DNA from 4 places in the Brevibacillus sp. HB1.2 genome. Region 4 is predicted to be linked to each of the others. Evidence: riboswitches for the same ligand, from Rfam matches in the RefSeq annotation. Region 4 holds a riboswitch; each other region holds the start of a gene.
What was found. Region 4 has a riboswitch for cobalamin ahead of metE (5-methyltetrahydropteroyltriglutamate--homocysteine S-methyltransferase). Riboswitches for the same ligand answer to the same signal wherever they lie in the genome.
Positions count from the first base shown of each region.

Region 1: another riboswitch for cobalamin. It lies ahead of HPY28_RS07250 (ABC transporter substrate-binding protein); the one in region 4 lies ahead of metE (5-methyltetrahydropteroyltriglutamate--homocysteine S-methyltransferase).
Region 2: another riboswitch for cobalamin. It lies ahead of HPY28_RS25485 (energy-coupling factor ABC transporter permease); the one in region 4 lies ahead of metE (5-methyltetrahydropteroyltriglutamate--homocysteine S-methyltransferase).
Region 3: another riboswitch for cobalamin. It lies ahead of HPY28_RS11110 (ABC transporter substrate-binding protein); the one in region 4 lies ahead of metE (5-methyltetrahydropteroyltriglutamate--homocysteine S-methyltransferase).

Region 1 is NZ_JABMIU010000002.1:477,008-482,551, forward strand. It holds gene HPY28_RS07230 (YitT family protein) at 1-142, opposite strand, end outside; gene cobU (bifunctional adenosylcobinamide kinase/adenosylcobinamide-phosphate guanylyltransferase) at 421-987, opposite strand; gene HPY28_RS07240 (heme ABC transporter ATP-binding protein) at 1,012-1,788, opposite strand; gene HPY28_RS07245 (FecCD family ABC transporter permease) at 1,797-2,834, opposite strand; gene HPY28_RS07250 (ABC transporter substrate-binding protein) at 2,836-3,831, opposite strand; cobalamin riboswitch at 3,988-4,137, opposite strand; gene HPY28_RS07255 (MBL fold metallo-hydrolase) at 4,286-5,233, opposite strand; gene HPY28_RS07260 (pyridoxamine 5'-phosphate oxidase family protein) at 5,399-5,544, shown strand, end outside.
Region 2 is NZ_JABMIU010000015.1:122,400-127,943, forward strand. It holds gene HPY28_RS25475 (GerAB/ArcD/ProY family transporter) at 1-651, opposite strand, end outside; gene HPY28_RS25480 (quinone-dependent dihydroorotate dehydrogenase) at 803-1,894, shown strand; cobalamin riboswitch at 2,028-2,221, shown strand; gene HPY28_RS25485 (energy-coupling factor ABC transporter permease) at 2,365-3,129, shown strand; gene HPY28_RS25490 (energy-coupling factor ABC transporter substrate-binding protein) at 3,126-3,410, shown strand; gene cbiQ (cobalt ECF transporter T component CbiQ) at 3,407-4,198, shown strand; gene HPY28_RS25500 (energy-coupling factor ABC transporter ATP-binding protein) at 4,201-5,049, shown strand; gene HPY28_RS25505 (hypothetical protein) at 5,106-5,270, shown strand.
Region 3 is NZ_JABMIU010000003.1:622,621-628,164, reverse strand. It holds gene HPY28_RS11115 (FecCD family ABC transporter permease) at 1-880, opposite strand, end outside; gene HPY28_RS11110 (ABC transporter substrate-binding protein) at 905-1,924, opposite strand; cobalamin riboswitch at 2,095-2,294, opposite strand; gene HPY28_RS11105 (M24 family metallopeptidase) at 2,307-3,401, opposite strand; gene HPY28_RS11100 (alpha/beta fold hydrolase) at 3,520-4,296, shown strand; gene HPY28_RS11095 (ABC transporter permease) at 4,354-5,259, opposite strand; gene HPY28_RS11090 (ABC transporter permease) at 5,276-5,544, opposite strand, start outside.
Region 4 is NZ_JABMIU010000007.1:4,311-9,854, reverse strand. It holds gene nrdI (class Ib ribonucleoside-diphosphate reductase assembly flavoprotein NrdI) at 1-21, shown strand, start outside; gene nrdE (class 1b ribonucleoside-diphosphate reductase subunit alpha) at 8-2,092, shown strand; gene nrdF (class 1b ribonucleoside-diphosphate reductase subunit beta) at 2,148-3,098, shown strand; cobalamin riboswitch at 3,185-3,383, shown strand; gene metE (5-methyltetrahydropteroyltriglutamate--homocysteine S-methyltransferase) at 3,529-5,544, shown strand, end outside.

The sequences.
Region 1 (5,544 bases), on a different contig from region 4:
TCGCCAATAACCCCAAGCCAACAAACCCACCTTCAGACAAATGGTTCTGAAAGTTAATGTGATAATACGCAAAAGCAAGTAAACAAGCTCCAAACAAAATCATACTGTAACGCTTAGATAACTGCAGCGCTCTCCTCATCACGGTTTCCTCGCATTTTTGTCGGTTTAGGCACAGACGACCAACCGACTACCGAGGAACATCGAAAGTATAAGTCGCTACTCATACAAAGGGCCTCGCTTTCGTAGTAGGTTAGTCGCCTTCAGTGACGATCGACTACTACGAAGCTAGATGTAGGAGAGGTCAAAACGTTTCCAGATCGTCCTATGGGGACGCATGGTATCCTGATCCCTTCCATGGCTTTTCTTGTATTATATCACAAAAAAGGTGAAAAGACGATTCGAAACCGTCTTTTCACCGAGTTAAAATCGGAAAGCTTGTCCTTTTAGCTCAACTGGAATCCCTGCTGTGACAAGAAAAACTTGATTGGCAACGGCTGCGACACGTTGATTCATCAAGCCCGCCAAGTCACGGAACTTACGGCCCAACGGGTTTTGCGGGACGAGTCCATCGCCTACTTCGTTTGTCACCAGTAAAACTGTCCCTGGGTAGTCTTTTAGCTTTTTGACCAGCCTATCCACCTGCTGGAGCACTTGCTCAAACGTCTGCTCCACTCCATCATGCAACAGCCAATTGGACAGCCAAAGGATCAAGCAATCAACCAAAATCACTGTCTGCTGTTCTTGTATGTTTTTTTGTGCCCCGAGCTTCGCGAGCCACTCTGTCAATGCTTTCGGCTCCTCGATCGTTTGCCAAGGGAAGCCAGACTGCAAGCGGCGGTCTCGATGGTGCAAGATCCGCTCTTCCATTTCCTCATCCGTGATTTGTGCGGTCGCAATGTAAACACCCGAGGAGCCCAAATGAGCCGCGTATTTTTCGGCAAACGTGCTTTTTCCGCTGCGTGCTCCGCCTGTAATCAGTACGATCATGCTTCTTTCTCCTTAAACAACCTCTTATACTTGCGATTGCAAAATAATTTGCGGCAAATGATGAACAGGATGCTCCATGACAATCGGTCTGGTTCCGTATACAGCCTCTATTCTGTCACTTTGCAAGATGTCTTTTGGTGCGCCAACGCTTATCTGCTTTCCTCTGTGCAGCATCAAAATACGATCGCAGTATAGGGAGGCTAGATTCAGATCGTGCAGCACAGCGATGACCGTCACCTGCGTCGTCTTTTGCCATTTTCGCACGATGTCCATGAGTTGAATCTGGTACCCGATATCAAGGTAGGTCGTGGGTTCATCGAGCAACAGCACCTGAGGTCTTTGGATCAATGCCTTCCCCAAAGCTACCCGCTGCTTTTCCCCACCACTCAACTGATCCAGTGTGCGCTCTTCCAAATGTTCAAGACCGAGCATCTGTACGATTTCATCAATGAGCGATGCGACATCCTGCTTCTCTTCCCCTAGCCAATTTTGGTAAGGAAAGCGCCCCATTTCCAACACCTCTCGGACACGAAAGCCGACTGGCGGCAGACCCTCTTGCTCCAGAACAGCCAGTATTTTGGCAAGCTCTTTGCGTGGATAGGAATGAAGCTTTTTCTCTTGAAGCAAAATGTCTCCTGCATCTGCCTTAATGACACCTGAAATCATTTTCAGCAAGGTAGATTTTCCGCTTCCATTTGGTCCGATGATGCCAAAAAATTCTCCCTTGTCCACGCAAAAATCGATGCCGTGCAAAACAGGCGTATCCTGATACGATTTTTGCAAGTTGCGCACATTGATCATTGCAAACGTTACCTCTTCCTAAAGCGTTTATTTTGCTTCAATAAATAGGCGAAAAACGGTGCTCCCAGAAATGCTGTCACGACACCGAGCGGGATTTCTGTTGGACTCAGCAACATTCTGGCAAGAGTGTCGGCCCACAGCACGTAAATACCACCGCAGATCGCAGACATCGGCAGTAAAATACGATGGTCAGGACCAACCAGCAATCGAACGAGATGCGGTACCACCAGGCCAACGAACCCAATAATTCCCGCGATAGAAACCGCCGCTGCAGTCAGGAGGGTCGAAACGACCAGAACCACTAACTTCGTTCGATCCACATGGACGCCGAGATGCGCAGCCTGCCGCTCCCCCAACGCAAATAGGTTTAAGGAACGCGCATAGCTCACAAGCACCATTCCACCTATGACCAAGTACGGAATCAAGACGTACGTAAAGGCCCACCCTCGAAATGACAGGCTGCCCATAAGCCAGAACACGATCTCATTTACCGTCTGGTCGGATAGCGACACCATAAACGAAACGAGCGAGCCGAGAAAAGCCTGCACCACGACACCAGACAAAATCAGGGTCTCCGTTTGCAGCTTTCCTTGCGTATTCGCGAGTCCGAGTACGATCCATAAACTGAGCAATCCTGTAAGAAAAGCGACGACAGGCGTGCTCCATGCACCCAAAAAGGTGATTTGCAAGCCAAAAAGGATCAAGAAGGCTGCTCCGACAGCAGAACCCGATGCCACGCCCATCGTAAACGGATCTGCAAGCGGATTGCGCAAAACGCCCTGAAAGCCCGCTCCCGCAAGTGACAAGCAGGCGCCAATCAAGACAGCCAATACAACGCGTGGAAAACGAACCTTCATGACAATTTGCTCAGATGACTCCGGCCACGTTACGGTGATCCACTCAGACAAGCCAGGGATTTGATGGAGCAGGATGAGCCATACTTGCGAAATGGGGAGTTGTGCCGCCCCCATCGAGATGCTGATAACTATTGATGCCAGAAGGACGAGACAACTAACTCCTCCCCATATGAACAATCGTTTCTTCATTTTATTTCACCAAGTCAGGGTAAATCGCCTTGGCTACTTCGATTAAGCCTTGTGTAATACGCGGACCAGGGCGAGACAAAATATTTTGGTCCATGCCAAAGATTTGTTTTTCACGGATCGCCTTCATTTTATCCCAGCCATTGCGACTCGCGATCATATCCTCTAGCTTGATGCCCGTCTTTTCATCGGTAATTCCGCTCGCATACAAAATGACGTCTGGATCGTTTTGCAAAATCTTTTCTTCACTGATCGGATTCCACCCTTCGGTGTCGGAAGCAATGTTTGTTGCTCCAGCCAGCGTGATGAGTTCATCCATGAATTCGCCTTTTCCGACTGTCCAGCCTGGGGAAAATTCCAGATATACCTTTTTCTTCTCTTCCGGTTTTACATTTTTCACTGCTTCTTGAACGTACGCGATGTCTTTCTTCATTTGCGCGACGACTTTTTCGGCTTGTTCCTGTGTGTTCGTGATAACTCCCATCGCCAAAACATTGTTTAGGATGTCATCCATCTTTGTCGGATGGGTAATATAGACTGGCATTCCGAGAGATTTGAGCTTGTCAGCCACTGGCTTTTCCATCGAAATCCCACCGACGACCATATCCGGCGTTTGAGCGAGAATGGCTTCTTCATTTGGTTTGACAACTCCGCCAATTTTCGGTTTTGCCTTCGCCGCATCTGGATAATCATCATAGTCTGAGACAGCTACGATCCGATCTTCCAAGCCTAATGCGAACAAAATCTCTGTCTCGGCAGGTGATGTAGAGACGATTCGCTCAGGAGCTTTTGCAAAGGTTACTTCTTTTCCTGTTGCATCCTTGACGGTCAATGGATACGTTGTTTGTTTTGCAGGTTGCTCGGCCGTATTCTCTTGCGGTGCTGTCTGCGGTGCGCTTGTTTGTCCCCCTGGTGCTGGCTGGCTGTTATCGTTACCCGCACAACCTGCGAGGCTAGCCGCAACTAGTAGTGGGATCATGAATCGCAATGAACGTTTCATATGTAGAACTTCCTTTCTGCATGTCTGATTGACTGTTCCTTCCAATAAAAAAATCGACCCTTGCTTCCATTCGGAAATCAAAGGGTCGGCACCTCAGGGCAAACAGACAGGATGGTCTGCTTCCTGAAATAGGCCGATCCTTTCCGCGAAGGCAACAGGCACTAAAACAAACAGGCAGGTCTCCTGGCTTACGGCTGAGGAACGAGCCGATTTACAGTGGCGGGACCGCGTCGGATTTTCACCGACTTCCCTTTTCACCCGATCTTTTCGTTAAAAAGACGAGGCACCTATTTGCTGTTACGTTTGAAATTGTCACAGTCCATGACTCATCCTACATCATAGCATTCCTTGGATGAAAAAAGAATGACAAACACATAAGCCAATACTTTCTTGCCTGCTAAAAATGAAAAACGCCTGAACAAAAGGTTCAGGCAAATGTAAAGCTTTTGGCAGGCTATTTCCCTCGTTTGTCCAAATAATCGAGAATGCCCATGGAGCATACTTGTAAATCGAGCTTGAGTACTTCGAATACTTCGTGGTCACTGCTGATTCCTTGTGACTGTAGATGATCCGAAACTCGTTCAAATAACGTAAGAGACAGCTCATCGTATGATTGTCCAGCAACAAGCGCTGTCTTTCCTTCCGCCACAAACACGGGGAGCCACTCGCGTATTTGGCGGTACACGTCATCTACCTGCTCTGACATCCCAAAATGACCAAAGTAAATGCGACTCAGCTTGTGCGCTTCAAAACGGCTTAGAGACGCTAACATGGCATCCGGGTCAAACTGATTCGGCGAAGTAGATGGCAGCACGAGGTGTATGCCATCCTTTTTAAGCTGTGGATAGAGTACACCTGCCGTATCACCTGTGAACATGCCGCGGCTTACTGGATCGTAGATGCTGAAGTGATGATTGGCATGCCCTGGCGAATCCAGAAACTCCAATACGCAATTCTCTCCGATCTTTAGTGTATCTCCATCCCCACGAATCAAAATCCGTTCCTCGAGAACAGCCTCAATCGGATCAAACAATCGATCAAAATCATCATGATACACCGCTCTCGCGCCTGCGATCAGTCGGCTCGGATCTATGAGATGACGTGCACCTTTCGGGTGGACAACGACCTTTGCGTTCGGACAATCCTTCAGAAACAGTCCTACTCCTCCTGCATGATCCAAGTGAATGTGCGTCACGATGATGTATTTGACTTGTTCCGGCTTATAACCGAGCTTGGCGAGACCGGCCTTGATGTATGGGACGGAGGGGCTTGGTCCTGTTTCTACCAATGTGAGCTCCTCTTCCGCGATCACATACGTCCCCGTGCGTTCCGCCCAGCCCATATCGAAACCGTCTATTAAATGGATGCGTTCCCCTAAGTAAATTGGCTCTGTTGCTTGCATGTAAATACTCCTCCTTGTCAAAAGTCTCGCGTTGCCATTGTGTTGGAATATTTACACTTTACCATCTATTTTGTAGGGATTGGGGATGAATCACACAAATTCTTCATATTTTCATGATAATATGAGGGCAGCAAAATCGATTCCATTATCTGGAGGGGTGCAAAAATGGGTCAACTTTTTTCTGAATTACGACCTGAGCATGAGAAATTTATCAAGAAGCAACGGATGTTCTTTGTTGCCTCTGCTCCAATGGACACAAATGGTCACGTGAATCTTTCACCGAAAGGGTACGATTCTTTTCGCATAGTATC
Region 2 (5,544 bases), on a different contig from region 4:
CAAAAAGTGTACGAGGCGCAATGGCTTACGCACGTGAGGTTGGAGCAATAGTAGCAGGAACATCTCTGAAATGCCGCCACCTACATAGAGCATCCCGTGAAAAAGAGGACGATACCCATGCTGGAAAAGTGGCATCAAAAGACTATAATCCTTTTTAGGAATATTGCCAAAAGCGACGAAAAATCCGAGCATAACCACGATGGGCAGCAAGATTCCTGCTGTGATTCCTACAGAGGTTATTCCACCAATTGCAGCGAGTATACATAGTCCCATTAAGGCTAAGGCGGTCACCCACTCTGGTGTTCGAGGCAAGTAGTTAACGGTCGTCCATGTCTGGGTATCGATCAGATTGGTTAGGGCCATCATGTACAGGCAGACCATGATGGGGATGAGTAACAGATGGCTGACGATTTTTCCAGAGCGTTGGGCGAGCCATTCATGCAAAGAACGTTGCTTCATATTTCGATTAACCACAAACAGCAAGTACGCCCAGAAGGAAAAAGGGATACCAGCAAGCAACACGCTCAACCAAGCATCTCTTCCGGCTTTACTCAATAAGAGGGGGATGACGGTTACGTGGTTCGTAATGCCGATCGTCAGCATCATCACCATAATGGCTTGACCAATCCCGATTTTTCCGTCCACTTTCATGAAGACTTATCCCCCTGTACGTGGTGGTGCTGTTAGGATTTGCCTGCTTGCTTGGAAATATGTATCAACGTATAAAGGTTACATCCGCCCGAAAAAGTATGGTATTCTACTATGAGGTAAAAAGGTAGAAACGGAGTAAGGAGTGCAGCCGATGTATCAGCTCATAAGAAAATACCTGTTCCAGCATGATGCGGAAGAGATTCATGAAAAGACAATTGGTGCCTTAAGGCTGGTGGAGGATTCTGCTCCAGGCAAAAGCATCCTGAAGATGATCTATCAGGTAAAAGACCAGCGGTTGGAGAATAAGCTGTGGGGAATGACGTTTCCGAATCCAGTCGGACTTGCAGCCGGTTTTGATAAAAATGCGGAAGTCTATCATGCGTTGGGTGCTCTTGGTTTTGGGTTTGTGGAAATCGGGACGTTGACACCGCAGGGGCAGCCAGGCAATCCGAAGCCGCGTTTGTTCCGATTGCCGGAACATCAAGCTGTCATTAACCGGATGGGCTTCAACAATCACGGTGCGTATTTGGCTTCCCAGCATTTGGTCGATTACGCATACTCAGATGTTCCAATTGGGATTAACATTGGGAAAAACAAAGTAACGCCGAATGAAGAGGCGGCCATCGACTATAGCAAATGTATGGACATGCTCTATGCATACGGTCACTATTTCGTCATTAACATCAGCTCTCCGAATACCCCGAATCTGCGTGACTTGCAGGAGACAGAGAGCTTGCGTCATTTGGTGCGTGCAGTAAGGGAAAAGGCAACCGAAATGGAAGCACGTTCCATCAAGAAAAAGCCGATTTTGCTGAAAGTAGCACCAGACATGTCGGATGAGCACATGCGCGATGTTGTTCACGCTGCTGTTGAAGAAGGCATTGCCGGAATTATCGCTACCAATACGACACTGTCACGCGAGGCGGTTTCCGGACATCGTTTTGCCGAGGAAGCGGGCGGCTTGAGCGGAAGACCTCTTACGGAGCGTTCCACTGCTTGGGTGAAGGAGATTTATCAAGAAGTAGGAGACAAGGTACCCATCATCGGTGTCGGGGGCATTTATAACGGCGAAGACGCCTACGCGAAAATCCGAGCAGGAGCCAGTCTCGTTCAGGTGTATACGGGGATGATTTATCAAGGCCCAGGTATCGCCAAGCAAATTAACAAAAAGCTACTCAAGCTCATGCAGCGCGATGGTTTTAAACATATTAGTGAAGTAATTGGCGTAGACGCAAAAGAATAGATAGAACAAGTACGCATAGGTCGATGGCTCCGTTTGTAGAGGGTCATCGGCTTATGCGTTTTTGCTTATATTCTTCCGATTTATGTAGTGATCCGTTATAATGATGTGGGACAAACATGAATTGTCTGTCAACTTCATATGATCGGCGTTAGGTGCCTTTATGTGACGCATAAAGGGTAACAGGGAATCGGGTGAAAGTCCCGAGCGGTCCCGCCACTGTAACCAGGGAGCTCTCTTTGAGAAGGAAACCACTCATTTTTGTATGGGGAAGGACAAAGAGCGTATGGATCTGGAAGCCAGGAGACCTACCTAGTAGCCACACCCACAAAACCTTCGCGGAAAGGAGCGGTGAATACGAGGCAATGAGGCTGTATGTCAGTCTGTTGTTTTGTGTGCACATCTCGTCCATTGATGGATGGGATTTTTTTGTTTGTAGGAAAAGAACGAAAGTCAGTGAAGGAGGAAGGAACATGAATCGATCTCGTCTCGTATCTACTTGTTTGATGATCGCGGGCTTTGTCCTGTATTTCCTGCTCAATGAACCAGAGACAGGACATGCGATGCACATCATGGAAGGGTATTTGCCATTATCCTGGGCCTTATTTTGGTGGGCTGTCTTCTTGCCATTTTTTATTCTTGGGATTCGCTCGATTAACAAGATTGTAAAAGAACATCCCGAAATGAAGCTCCTTATTGGTGTTGCAGGAGCGTTTGCCTTTGTTTTATCTGCACTGAAAATCCCTTCAGTTACAGGCAGCAGCTCTCACCCGACTGGAACGGGCCTTGGCGCCATTATGTTTGGGCCTTTTGCGATGTCTGTGTTAGGGAGCATGGTGCTCTTGTTTCAAGCCTTGCTTTTGGCACATGGAGGTTTGACTACGCTAGGGGCAAATGCTGTATCCATGGCAGTAGTAGGACCACTGGTGGCATACGGAATCTATAGAGTGATCATGAAAGTGCGCGGAAGCCAGCGTCTGGCTGTTTTTGCGGCGGCTGCCTTGGCTGACCTCGCTACCTATGTGGTGACTTCGATTCAACTGGCACTCGCATTTCCAGCTGAATCTGGTGGAGTGTTGGCCTCGTTTGCCAAATTCGCAGGAATTTTTGCATTCACGCAAGTTCCGCTCGCAATCAGTGAAGGTCTGTTGACCGTTCTTGTTTGGAACTGGTTGTTATCTTACAACGCAAAAGAGCTTACACAGCTTCGTTTGCTCAAACGGGAGGAATCGCTGTGAAAAAAGGATGGAACTGGCTATTACTCTTGGGGGTAATCGTACTGGCGATTGTCCCACTGTTGCTGGTGCAGGATTCGGAATTTGGCGGCGCAGACGGCGTGGCGGAGGAAGCGATCAAGGAAATTGCTCCGAACTACGAACCGTGGTTCCAGCCGCTGATAGAACCGCCAGGGGGAGAGACGGAGAGCCTATTGTTTGCGGTGCAGGCGGCGTTGGGAGCGGGAGTGGTTGGCTACGCCGTGGGCTTGTACAAAGGTCGGTTGGATAAGCGGAAAAAATGAACGGGCTGCAGCTTGATTCTCTCTCTTATCAAAACAGGCTGAAACGTCTGCCGCCAGCTCATAAGCTCTTGCTGGCGAGTGCATTGTTACTGCTCGTCTTGGTGGGACATGTATGGATGCAGATGGCCGTCGTTGTTTGGATGACGGTATGGGTAGTGGTGTATGCCCGTATACCTGTCCGTATCTATTGTGCCTTTATGATCGTGTCGCTCTCGTTTTTCGCGGCGGGGCTCCCTGCCCTATTGGTAGAAGGGGCGAAAGCAGGCGAAGTACAGGTCCAGGTCGCGGCAGCATGGGAGTTGGGTTCGTATGTGCTCTATGTGCCGACGTCATCATTCAGTAAAGTTTGGATCTTATTTTGGCGTACCATGGCGAGCTTATCTTGCTTTGCCTTCATTTTGTTTACCGTGCCGTTTGCCGAAATCTTGCAGGTGTTTCGCCGACTTCGTATGCCTGTCCTTGTGACTGATTTATTAATGATCATGTATCGGTTTATTTTTGTGTTAGTAACAATTTCTCACCAGCTCTGGATTGCCCAACGTTCGCGTGGAGGTCATCGCGGCTTCCGAGCGACGCTTCGGGATGCAGGGGTTCTCGTTGCGCAATTGTTTGTCAGAGCGATGCGCAAATACGAAGCCTTGCATAAAGGAATGGCGGCTAGAGGCTTCGGGGAGAGCATGCAGGTGCTCGCGTTTCATACCCATGCTCGTTCGCGACGCTATGAGTGGGAGTCAATCGCAGGCTGTATGCTGCTGGTGCTGCTTGAGTGGTGGACAGGAGGTTGGTAGTTATGACATCACGGTTGTTGGAGTTCATCGATTTGCAGTACACGTATCCAGGAGGGCGGGGACCCGTCCTGTCTGGGCTGTCCTTATGGATTCCAGAGGGGAAAAAATGTGTCCTTTTGGGACGAAACGGCTGTGGGAAGTCTACCTTGTTCTTGCATGGGAACGGGATCATCGAGCCACAGAAGGGACAGGTGCTGTGGAAGGGGAAACCGCTTGTCTACAAACGAGCCGCACGACAAGAGATGACGCAAAAGGTAGGCTTGGTCTTTCAAGATCCCGAGCATCAGCTGATCGCAAGTACGGTCGCAGAAGATATATCCTACGGTTTATGCAATCAGAAGCTGCCTACGGAAGTCATACGGGCAAAGGTAGAAAAAGTGCTGGATGCATTCGGGTTGAGAGAGCTGGCAGAAGCTCCGATTCATCATTTGAGCCTGGGACAAAAACGGCGTCTGGCACTCGCGGGGGTCATGGTCATGGAGCCAGAGCTTTTGCTGTTGGACGAGCCTACTGCGTATCTGGATCGCTATCAGACTAAAAATTTGCTGCGGGAGCTCGATGCGATTCACCGGCAAGGAACGACTGTTTTGATGGCGACACATGATATGGATATCGCGTTTGAATGGGCAGAGTGGATTTGCATCATGGATGAAGGCAGGCTTGTTTTCGCGGGAGATCCGCAGGAGGCATTGGAAAATAGAACCATGCTGGAGAGTCTTCATCTGGGTATGCCGTTGCTCGTTGATGTGTGGGAGGCACTGCCTGAGCAGTGGAAGCGTGAACTTGGCGGAAATATTCCACGCTCGGTCGACGAGCTGCGAAAAATGCTCAGTGTTCAGCGGGTGTGGTGAATGGAGTGGCGTCTTTCGGGCAAGCTAACCCCAAAAAGCCATGGAGGTACGCTGGTATGGAACAAGACTCTGTCATGAGTACATCGGTACCGAATCACCAGGAAAAAGGAATTTCACGTAAGGTGAAGGATGAACTGATGTATCAAGTATTGGAGAAAGAGATGACTACCGTCGAGCAGGAAAAGAAGATAAAAGATGATTATTTAAAGGGAAAGGCGTAAGTTCGCGCCAAGAAGCCCTTCTCGCCACATCAAGGCGTGAAGGGCTTTTTTCATGGAATGATCCCCGTACCCACCCTCGACCCTGCCGGAATTTTCAACATGAACCCTGTTGAAGGGGGACGTGTTTGCCTTTTGCAGACAGACTACCGACTTCCATGCCTCTTACGTATGGTAAAATTTGATTCTCGCTGAAAAAGTAAGAAGATTGTGCGGATTTTGTAGGGATATGTCCATTCATCACGAATAACGTAAAGAAGGCACTTACTTACAATGG
Region 3 (5,544 bases), on a different contig from region 4:
CACGTCTGTGATCTGATCCGACCATCACACGGACGATGTGGGGCATCATTAATCCGACAAAACCGATTGATCCCGCGATGGACACGATTACCCCCGTGAGAAGTGCCGTGATCACCAGGAGAAGCTTGCGGAATTGTACCGTATTAACCCCCAATGTCCCCGCTGACTCCTCTCCCATCAGCATCGCATTCAACGAGCGGTATTGGGCCATTAAGACGATGAGACAGATGACGACAATCAATGTAGGAATAGTCAGGTACTCCCATTTCCCGCCAGCCAGACTTCCACTTAACCAAAACAGGACCGTCCCAATTCCATGCTCATTCGGCGCTGAAAAGACAAGGAGACTGGTAATGGCAGACAAGATCGCAGATATCGCAATTCCAGCCATGAGCAGACGTACCGTCGAGTTTTGTCCTCCGATACGGGATAGCGTAAAAATGAGAATGATTGACACAAGGGAGCCTGTAAAAGCGCCAAAGGATAGCGCATACTGCCCGTACATGCTGAATGCTCCGAATATAATGACCGAGGTAGCTCCAACGGAAGCACCTGAAGATACACCTAACACATACGGGTCAGCCAGGGAGTTGCGAACTAACGACTGGATCGCTACTCCCACGACAGACAGACCTGCGCCGACGATCGCCCCCAAGAGTACACGCGGAAAGCGAATATCCCAAATAATCGTTTGCTCCCCTTTGGACCAATCCACCTGAATCCATTGGGTCAACATCGGAATTTTTGATAAGGCGATTTTCCATACCGTTGTCGGCTTAATTTCCACTGAACCCAAGGTAACTGCGAACGTAATCGAGAGGAAGAGTCCGACCAGTAGAGTAATGATGATATAAGGTAACTTGAACTGTTGCAGTGCTATTCCCTCCCTTAAAAGGGGTGTACTCTATTTGAATTTATCCGGGTAGAGTCCTTCCGCCAAAATTTTTAGCGCAATCGGTGCTCGAACGCCTTCAGAAGCCGCGGACAATGGCAATACCATTAGTCGTTGATTTTTAATCGCCGGGATATCCGCCAGTTCTTTTTTGGTCAAAAGGAAATTGCGTTTTTGCTCAACGGTTCTATCACCGTAGTCTACGATAATAATCACGTCAGGATTGCGACTCACTACTTGTTCCCAACTGACCTCTGCCCAACCCTTTTGAATGTCATCAAAAATGTTCTTACCACCAGCAGTCTTGATTAAGGACGTCATGTAGTTGTTGGCTGCTGTGAATGGTTTATCTTCTCCGTTGTCGTACACGAATACTTTAAGCGGCTCGTCCACTTTGCCAATTTTACTAATCGTTTGATCCAATTCACTCTTCATTTTATTAATCAAATCATTGGCTTTGTCTTCCACACGAAAAATGCGTCCAATATTCGTAATGTCTGCAAACACATCGTCGATTGTCGGGCCAGGCATGCTAGAAGACGCTTGCAGATACGATTTGATGCCGACCTTTTCCAAATCCTGCATCGATCCTACACCCTTTTCGCCGAAGCCGCTTTTCCATCCGGCGTACACGAAGTCTGGGTTCGCTGCCAGCAGCACTTCTTTCGTAGGATACTTGTCAGACAGTACCGGAATCTTGTCGTAATCTGCTTTTAACTCTGGAAGGATTTTATCGTCTAGGTATGCAGTTCCGACCATTTTATCAGCCAGGCCCAATGCCAGCATGATTTCGGTAACGTGTTGGTTCAAAGTCACTGCACGCTCAGGTGCTGTTGGATAGATCATTTCGATGCCATTATTGGTTAGTGTTACAGGCTTGCTCTCTGCTGCTGGTGCAGCCGTTTGTTCGGTTTTGGCTGGAGCCTGTGTTGTCGTAGTGGAGCCGCATGCCGAAACCAAAAGCATAGCAGCTGTCATGATACCGAAAGCTAGTCCTTTCATTACTGCATGTGGTTTGTTTGTCTTCAACATCTGTAATCCCCTTCTCTGTATGTATATGATGAGTTGAACGAAATCCTCCACAAAAAAAGCACCCCCCATTTCAATCGGGAGGTGCATGACAAACGTAGATATAGCTATAAGCAGGCACAAAGGCGCCGTTTCATAGGCTGTTTCCACATCTGCCCCATCCTCGTGGGTCGATTGTATATGATCGCATGGCAGGTCTCCTGGCTTACGAATCAACACACCCAGCTACCTTCCCATTTTTTGTCTCGCAAAAAACAGTGGCTATTCGCTAGTTGCTCCTCGTTACAGTGGCGGGACCGCGCCGGTTTCTCACCGGACTTCCCTTTTAAGCTGACGGCATATGCCATCTAGCACCATTCGATACGTATTCAATTTTACGATTTATTCATTCATTGATAGTAGTCAGTTTTTTCGGGAACTGCGTGAGAATTTCAACGCCCGTTTCCGTAACCAATACATCGTCTTCAATCCGCACTCCGCCTACACCTGGCAGATAGATGCCTGGCTCGATCGTAAAGACCATCCCTGGACGAAGCACTTCTTGGTTCTGGCTGTGAACAGATGGATATTCATGTACATCCATCCCAAGTCCATGCCCAAGACGGTGCATGAAGTATTCTCCGTAGCCTTTTGCGGTGATGACATCGCGAGCGGTTTTATCCAAATGCGAAAAAGTCACACCCGGACGAATCTCAGCAATGGCCGCTTCGTTGGCAGCCAATACTGTCTCGTAAATTTCTTGAAGCTGAGCACTGATCTCGCCTACAGCAAAGGTACGGGTAATATCGGATACATATCCGTTGGCTGCTACCCCGATATCAAACAAAAGCAAGTCGCCTTCTTGCACCTGGCGCGTTCCTGGTTTCCCGTGTGGCAGTGCCGACTTCTCCCCTGCTAATACCATGGACGTAAAGGACGGACCTTCGGCACCCAAGCGCTTCATCTGGAATTCCAGCTCAGCTACGATTTCTGTCTCGGTCATGCCTGTCTTGACTTTTTTCAGGGTCTCCCGCAAGGACTCCTCGACCAACTGAACAGCGTGCTTCAAACGCTCCACTTCATCCGCCGATTTGATCAAACGCATTTCACGCAGTGGCTCTTCCACATCTACATAGCTCGACGCCAGAACAACTTGTCCAAGTGCTTCATAGCGCTCGACAGTCATATGACTTTTTTCAATACCGAGCTTCGTCAAGTTCGCTGGCAACACTTGCTTGAGGATTTCATAGGGGTTTTGGATATCCGTATGTGTATGGATATCTTGAACGAACGAAGCCTCTGCGGCTGCCTCACGATCAAGAGCAGGTACAATCAAAGAAGGTTTTCCCTCAGCAGGAATAACGAGACCCATAAAACGTTCATGCGGGTCTGTAAAAAATCCGGTCAAATAGTAAACGTGCTTAGGAGAGGTAATCAACACCGCGTTCAGCTCTTGCTCTGTCAAAAACGTGTGGAGCTTCGAAATGCGCTCTTGAAACAACTTCTTCACCCTGCTTTCACCAATTATTCTATTGCGAGAATACCACTTCCCCATCAAAAAAAGAAGAGTTCAAATGAAAAATCTACTTCATATCGGACAACCTAAGGGTGGGGTGAAAATGAAAATGGAACAAATACTCGTCCATCAGGATGGCAAGCAGTTTGCTTTTCACATATCGGGAAAAGGCCAGCCGTTATTGTGTATCCATGCGCCATGCATCGGCTCTATCAATTTTGTTTATCAGCAAACACTCGCAGATACATATCAGATCATTGTCCCTGATTTGCCCGGACATGGCGACAGTTCACCGATGGAGAAGCCCTTTTCCATTGGGGAGCTGGCAGAACAGCTCCATAAGCTTGTCCGGTCACTCGGCATTGAACGTCCCTTTATTTTGGGGTACTCCCAAGGTGTTTCCATCGCCCTTGAATATTGTCTTCGCTATTCGGATGCTGTAAAAGGCGCCATACTCGTGAGCGGCTTTTCCGAAGTGAATGACCTGTATTTACATGGACGATTTTGGATGGCACAGGCAATGTCGATGCTTCACGGAGTCCCTCTTCTTGCCCGTTCGATTGCTTCCTCACATGTCGCTGACCCAGAAATGCGTGAAAAATGGACGGTACAGGCCTCCAAAACAGATCCCACTAGCCTGAAATACCTTTACGCTGCCGGACATCGTTATCATTGTACGGAGCGTCTGGGCAACATTCAGCTTCCGATTTTACTTGCTTATGGCAAACAAGATCAACGGATGCACCATTATGCACAGATGCTTACTATGAAATTGCCAAAAGCAAAACTCGAGATGATCCCTAACGTGAAGCATCAAGTCATCACGAAAGCTGCTCCTGCTTTCAATCAGTTGTGCCGCACCTTCATGGAAGAAACATAAAAAAAGAAAAGACAGAAGGACGGGTACCTCCAGCCCTTCTGTCTTTTTGCGTTTTGACTAGCTCTTCATACGCGGGTCGAGTGCATCGCGCAAGCCGTCCCCGATTAAGTTAAAGCCGAGAACTGTCAGCATGATAGAGAGCCCCGGAAAAATAACAGTCCATGGTGCTTTCTGAATGTACTGACGTGAATCAGCAAGCATTTTTCCCCATTCTGGTTCTGGCGCTTGTGCTCCCAGTCCGAGAAAGCCAAGTGCAGCTGCTTCGATAATCGCTGTTGCGATCCCCATCGTCCCGGTCACAATGATTGGTGCGAGGCTGTTCGGCAAAATATGCTGCATGATAATCCTGGAATTTTTCATCCCAATTGCCCGTGCGGCCATAACGAATTCTTCTTCCTTCAAGCTCAATACGCGGGCGCGTACTAACCGTCCAAATGTCGGAATGTTAATAATCGCAATCGCAATCAAGGCGTTTTGCAAGGAAGGACCCAAGATGGCAACAACAGCGATTGCCAACAGAATACTAGGAAAGGCAAGCATAATATCAAAGATACGCGAAATGATCGTATCGATCCATCTGCCATAGTATCCTGCCAAAAGACCGAGCAAGGTTCCCGCGAGAACGGAGCCAATGACAGAGAACGTCCCTACCCACAAGGAGATTTGTGCCCCATAAATAACGCGACTAAATACATCGCGACCATTGTAATCTGTTCCAAACCAGTGCTCTTCGGAAGGTGGCTTGTTTTTCATCACGAGCTTGCCTTCGTCGTACGGATACGGAGCAATCCATGGAGCTAAAACCGCCACAACAATGAAAAACAAAATAATCCCGAAGCCCACCAACGCCAGCTTGTTTTTTCGTAGCGTTCTCCATGCATCCTTCCAAGGAGAGACGACTTCTTCTTGCTTCACTTTTAAAGGTACTACTTGTGCTTGTGGTTGTAATTGTGGTTGTGCCATGTCTCTTCGTCCCTCCTTAGCGATATTTGATGCGTGGATCGATATAGGCGTACAGAAGGTCGACCAAGAGGTTGATCAGGACGAAAATGGTCGCGATCACAAGGATACCGGATTGGATAACCGGATAGTCACGGTTTCCAATGGCGGTCACAATATAACGACCGACACCTGGCCATCCGAAGATCGTTTCTGTCAAAACAGCTCCACCCAACAGCAACCCTGTTTGTAAACCAATTACCGTCAAGACAGGGATCATCGCATTCTTCAGTGCATGCTTGTACACCA
Region 4 (5,544 bases):
GCAGCAATTGCGGCATATTGAATTGAACAACGAACTGATGCAGCGTGGCAATGACGGATTTTATCAACTGGAAAAGGATCGGGAAGCGGTTGCGGTCTTCATGGAAGAAGTGCAGTCCAATACGATGACTTTTGGCAGTGTCAAAGAGCGCATGGACTATTTGATCGAGAATGACTTCTATGAAAACGTCTATGAAACATACACTGTTGAGCAGGTCGATGAAGTTTACCGTTTGGCCTATGACGCTGATTTTCAATTTGCTTCGTACATGGCTATCTCCAAATTTTATAAAGATTACGCGTTGAAAACGAACGATAAATCGATGTACTTAGAGCAGTATCCAGACCGGGTGGCCGTTGTGGCACTGTCCCTTGGACAAGGTGACTTTGAGCTCGCTAAGCGTTTGACAGTATCCATGATGGATCAACGCTTGCAACCAGCGACACCAACCTTCCTGAATGCAGGCAAAAGCCGCCGTGGAGAAATGGTCTCCTGCTTCTTGCTCGAAATGGATGATTCACTGAACTCCATCAACTTTATTTTGGGAACTTGTATGCAGCTATCCAAAATTGGCGGCGGTGTGGCCGTGAACTTGTCCAAGCTCCGCGGACGAGGAGAGCCGATCAAAGGCGTCGAGGGCGCAGCAAAAGGTGTTATGCCCGTTCTCAAGCTGTTGGAAGATGCGTTTTCCTACGCAGATCAAATGGGGCAACGCAAAGGCTCGGGTGCAGCGTACTACAACATCTTCGGTTGGGATATCAACGAGTTTCTCGATTGCAAAAAGATCAATGCGGATGAAAAAGCACGCATCAAAACGTTGTCCATCGGCCTGATCGTACCAAACGTGTTCTACAAGCTGGCTGAAGAAAATAAGCCATTGACTGTGTTTGCTCCGTACTCCGTGTACAAAGAATACGGTGTTCATCTGGATGATATGGACCTCGATGACATGTACGAGGAGCTCTTGGCAAACGATCGCATCAAGAAAAAGACCGTGATGAGCGCACGCGAGATGTTGACCAAAATCGCGATGATTCAAATGGAATCGGGCTATCCGTACATCATGAACAAAACGAATGCGAACAACAACCATGCACTGAAAGATCTCGGTTCGGTGAAAATGTCCAACCTGTGCACGGAAATCTTCCAGTTGCAGGAGACTTCGACGATCACCAATTACGGCGAGATGGATATCATCCGTCGCGATATTAGCTGCAATTTGGCATCGCTCAATATCGTCAACGTGATGGAACGCAAAATGATCCGTGAATCCGTCCACGAAGGAATCGAAGCCATTACAGCCGTGAGTGACATGACGCGTGTAGAAAACGCTCCAGGCGTTCAAAAGGCAAACAGTGAGCTGCACTCAGTAGGTCTCGGTGCGATGAACCTGAACGGTTATCTGGCAAAGAACAGAATCGCCTACGAGAGTGAAGAAGCGAAGGACTTCGCTCGTACGTTTTTCATGATGATGAACTTCTACTCTTTGGAAAAAAGCATGGAAATTGCCAAGGAAACAGGCAAGACCTTCTTGGGCTTTGAACAATCGGAATATGCAAAAGGCACTTATTTTAACAAGTATTTGACGAACGATTACAGCCCGCGGACGGAAAAAGCAAAGCATCTCTTTGAAGGAATGCACATTCCGACGTCAGAGGATTGGGCGGAACTACAGCAAAAGGTGCAAAAGCATGGCGTTTACCATGCGTACCGTTTGGCGATTGCACCGACACAGAGTATTTCCTACATTCAGAATGCGACTTCTAGTGTGATGCCAATCGTTGAGCATATCGAAACGAGAACATATGCTAACTCTACGACGTATTACCCGATGCCGTACTTGTCGCAGGAAAACTATTTTTACTACAAATCGGCGTATGTGATCGATCAATTCAAAGTGATTGATCTGATTGCCGAAATTCAAGAGCACATTGACCAAGGAATTTCGACTGTGCTGCACGTGAACAGCAATATTTCAACCAGAGAACTGGCTCGCTATTACATTTACGCAGCGAAAAAAGGTCTGAAGTCACTCTACTATACGCGTACGAAGCATTTGACTGTAGAAGAGTGCATTAGCTGCGCGATTTAGTGAACGAGTTTCACAAAAGGAAAAGCATCAAGCAAAAAGAGAAGAGGAACGCCATATGAAAGCAGTCAATTGGAACAGGCCGGACGACGATTTTACGATGACGTTTTGGAATCAGAACATCATGCAGTTCTGGACGGATGATGAGATCCCACTGTCAGATGACAAGATGTCCTGGATGGAGCTCAGTGCGACTGAACGGGACACGTATAAAAAAGTATTGGGCGGTCTCACCTTGCTGGATACGGTCCAGGGTGGAGTAGGGATGCCGAAGATCATGGAGCATGTCGATGGACTGCAAAGAAAAGCGGTTCTCGCCTTCATGGGCATGATGGAGCAAATCCATGCCAAATCGTACAGCAGTATTTTTACAACGCTGGCATCGACAGAAGAGATTGACGGTATTTTTTCGTGGGTGGAAAACAATCCGCATCTGCAAAAGAAAGCGGCCCTCATCTCGAAACGCTATCAAGAAATTGAGAAACCGAAAGACTTGTACATGGCGATGGTAGCCTCTGTCTTCCTGGAAAGCTATCTGTTTTACAGCGGCTTCTTCTATCCGCTCTATTTGGCGGGGCAAGGAAAGATGACTAGCAGCGGGGAAATTATCGACCTGATTGTTCGCGACGAGAGCATCCACGGACTCTATGTCGGCGTTCTTGCGCAAGAAGTATATCAAGGTCTGAGTGTGGTCGAGCAGACCGCAGCAAAAGAGGAGCTGTATGCCCTTTTGCATGAGCTGCAAGAAAATGAAGAGGCCTATACGACTTCGTTGTATACGGAAATCGGATTGGCTGACGAGGTTCATGTGTACGTGCGTTACAACGCGAACAAAGCATTGATGAATCTGGGGCTGGACCCGTTATTCCCAGAGGAAGAAGTGAACCCGATCGTACTGAACGGCATTCGCACGCAGACGAAGCAGCATGACTTCTTCTCGAAAAAAGGAAATGGCTATGTCCGCACGCTAAACGTAGAGCCGTTGACCGATGATGATTTTAAATTTTAGTATGACAAAAAATGGATTCTGTGTTACTGTATGAACAGTATGCTGCCCTGCTAATTTATGGGGGCACTTCACAGAACCATGACAATTTCATAAGAGTGGAAACAGGTTCTTTGGTCATCAAGATGGACCAAGGATGAAAAGGGAAGTCGGTGAGAATCCGACACGGTCCCGCCACTGTATGAGGGGAGTCGGCACATTTTTCAGCCACTGATCCAAACGGATTGGGAAGGCATGTGCAGATGATGATCCCAAAGTCAGGAGACCTGCCTGTTTCGACGACACTGCTTAACCTACGGGAGATAGGGAGGTGTTAGGATGCTGTGATCTCAGTGCTTATTTGGCATTTCTAACGTTCTTTTTGATCGTTGGAGATGCTTTTTTTATTGGGCGGATTCAAGTCAAGATCGAATAAAGAATGGAGAGGAAGCTCATGAAAAGCAGCAATTTGGGATATCCACGGATCGGGAAGAACCGCGAGTGGAAAAAGGCATTGGAAGCATTTTGGGCAGGCACTATCGGTGAGGTGGGCTTGGAGCAGCAAATGGAACAAATCCGTCAACAACATCTACTGAGTCAGCAGGAAAAAGGGGTCGAGCTGATCCCTGTGGGTGACTTTACGTACTACGATCACATGCTGGATATGGCTGTGATGTTTGGAATGGTCCCCAAGCGTTATGAATACGAGGGTGGCCCGGTTTCGTTAGCCACATACTTCGCCATGGCTCGCGGTTCGAAGAAAGCTGTCGCCAGTGAAATGACGAAATGGTTTAACACGAACTACCATTATATCGTCCCGGAGTTCGGTGAACGCCAACCATCCATTACGGAGAACAAGCCTCTCCAGGCATATTTGGAGGCCAAAGAAAAGTTTGGGATCATCGGAAAGCCTGTCATTGTAGGTCCGTATACGTTTGTCAAATTGTCCAAAGGATATGAGAAAAACGAATTTGAGCCCATCGTGGATCAACTCGTTCCGCTTTACATAGACGTTCTCCGGGAGTTGGAGCTACACGGCGTGGAATGGGTGCAAATCGATGAGCCTGCATTTGTACTGGATGTCTCGGTGCGTGATCGCGCCATCATCAAACGTATCTATACGCAAATCGGTCAAGCACTACCGCATCTCCAGTGCATGCTGCAAACCTATTTTGAAGCGGTGGATTGGTATGAGGAGCTAGTTTCCTTACCGGTAAAAGGAATCGGTCTTGACTTTGTACACGGAGCGAAGCGTAATCTGACCAATCTCAAGACACACGGGTTTCCAGCAGACAAGATTCTCGCAGCGGGAATCATCGACGGTCGAAACATATGGCGTGCATCGATTGAGGAGAAGTGGGAACTGGTCAAAGAAATTTCCGAGATTGTTCCACTCGAAAAGCTGTGGTTGCAGCCGTCCAGTAGCTTATTGCATGTACCAGTATCGGTTGAAGCAGAGACGGACTTGCTTGAGGAAGTCATGCCTGCATTGGCATTTGCGGATGAAAAGTTGGGGGAAGTTCAGCTTTTAGTCCGAGGATTCCGATATGGTAAGTATGTCATCTCAAAAGAGATTGCTCAAAATGAAACGGACTTGCTCAAGCTGGCACTATCCCCAGCGAGGAATCGTCAAGAAGTGAAGAATGAGCTACGCCAAATGGCAGCTGGAAAACCTGAAAGAAGCGTTCCATACCAAGAACGTCGTGAGATTCAACAAAATACGTGGAAGTTGCCACTGCTGCCAACGACCACAATTGGTAGCTTCCCGCAGACGTCAGAGGTTCGCCAAGCCCGACAACAGTTTAAAAAAGGGAACTGGGCAGCGGAGCAATATGATGCTTTCATTCAAGCGCAAATCAAGGAATGGATCGATATACAAGAAGAGCTCGGTCTGGATGTCCTCGTCCATGGGGAGTTCGAACGAACAGATATGGTCGAATATTTTGGAGAAAAGCTCGATGGCTTTTTGTTCACGAAAAATGGCTGGGTGCAGTCGTATGGCTCCCGTTGCGTAAAGCCACCTGTTATTTACGGAGATGTGGAGTTTGTTGCACCAATGACAGTCAAAGAAAGTGTGTATGCAAAATCATTGACGGACAAACTAATGAAGGGTATGTTAACTGGTCCAGCGACCATTTTGAATTGGTCGTTCGCGCGGATCGATGTCTCCAGACAAGAAGTGTGTGAGCAAATCGCCTTGGCATTGCGAAAAGAAGTAGAAGCCTTGGAAGAGGCGGGTATTCTCATGATCCAAGTCGATGAGCCAGCACTGCGCGAAGGATTGCCGCTTAAAAAAGAAGAGCAAGCAGCTTATCTCGAATGGGCCGTCAGAGCGTTTCGTCTAGCGACCTCTACCGTTGCACCAAGCACGCAAATTCATACACACATGTGCTACTGCGAATTCCATGATTTTATGGATGTCATCAGCGAACTCGATGCCGATGTAATTTCGATTGAAACTTCCCGCAGC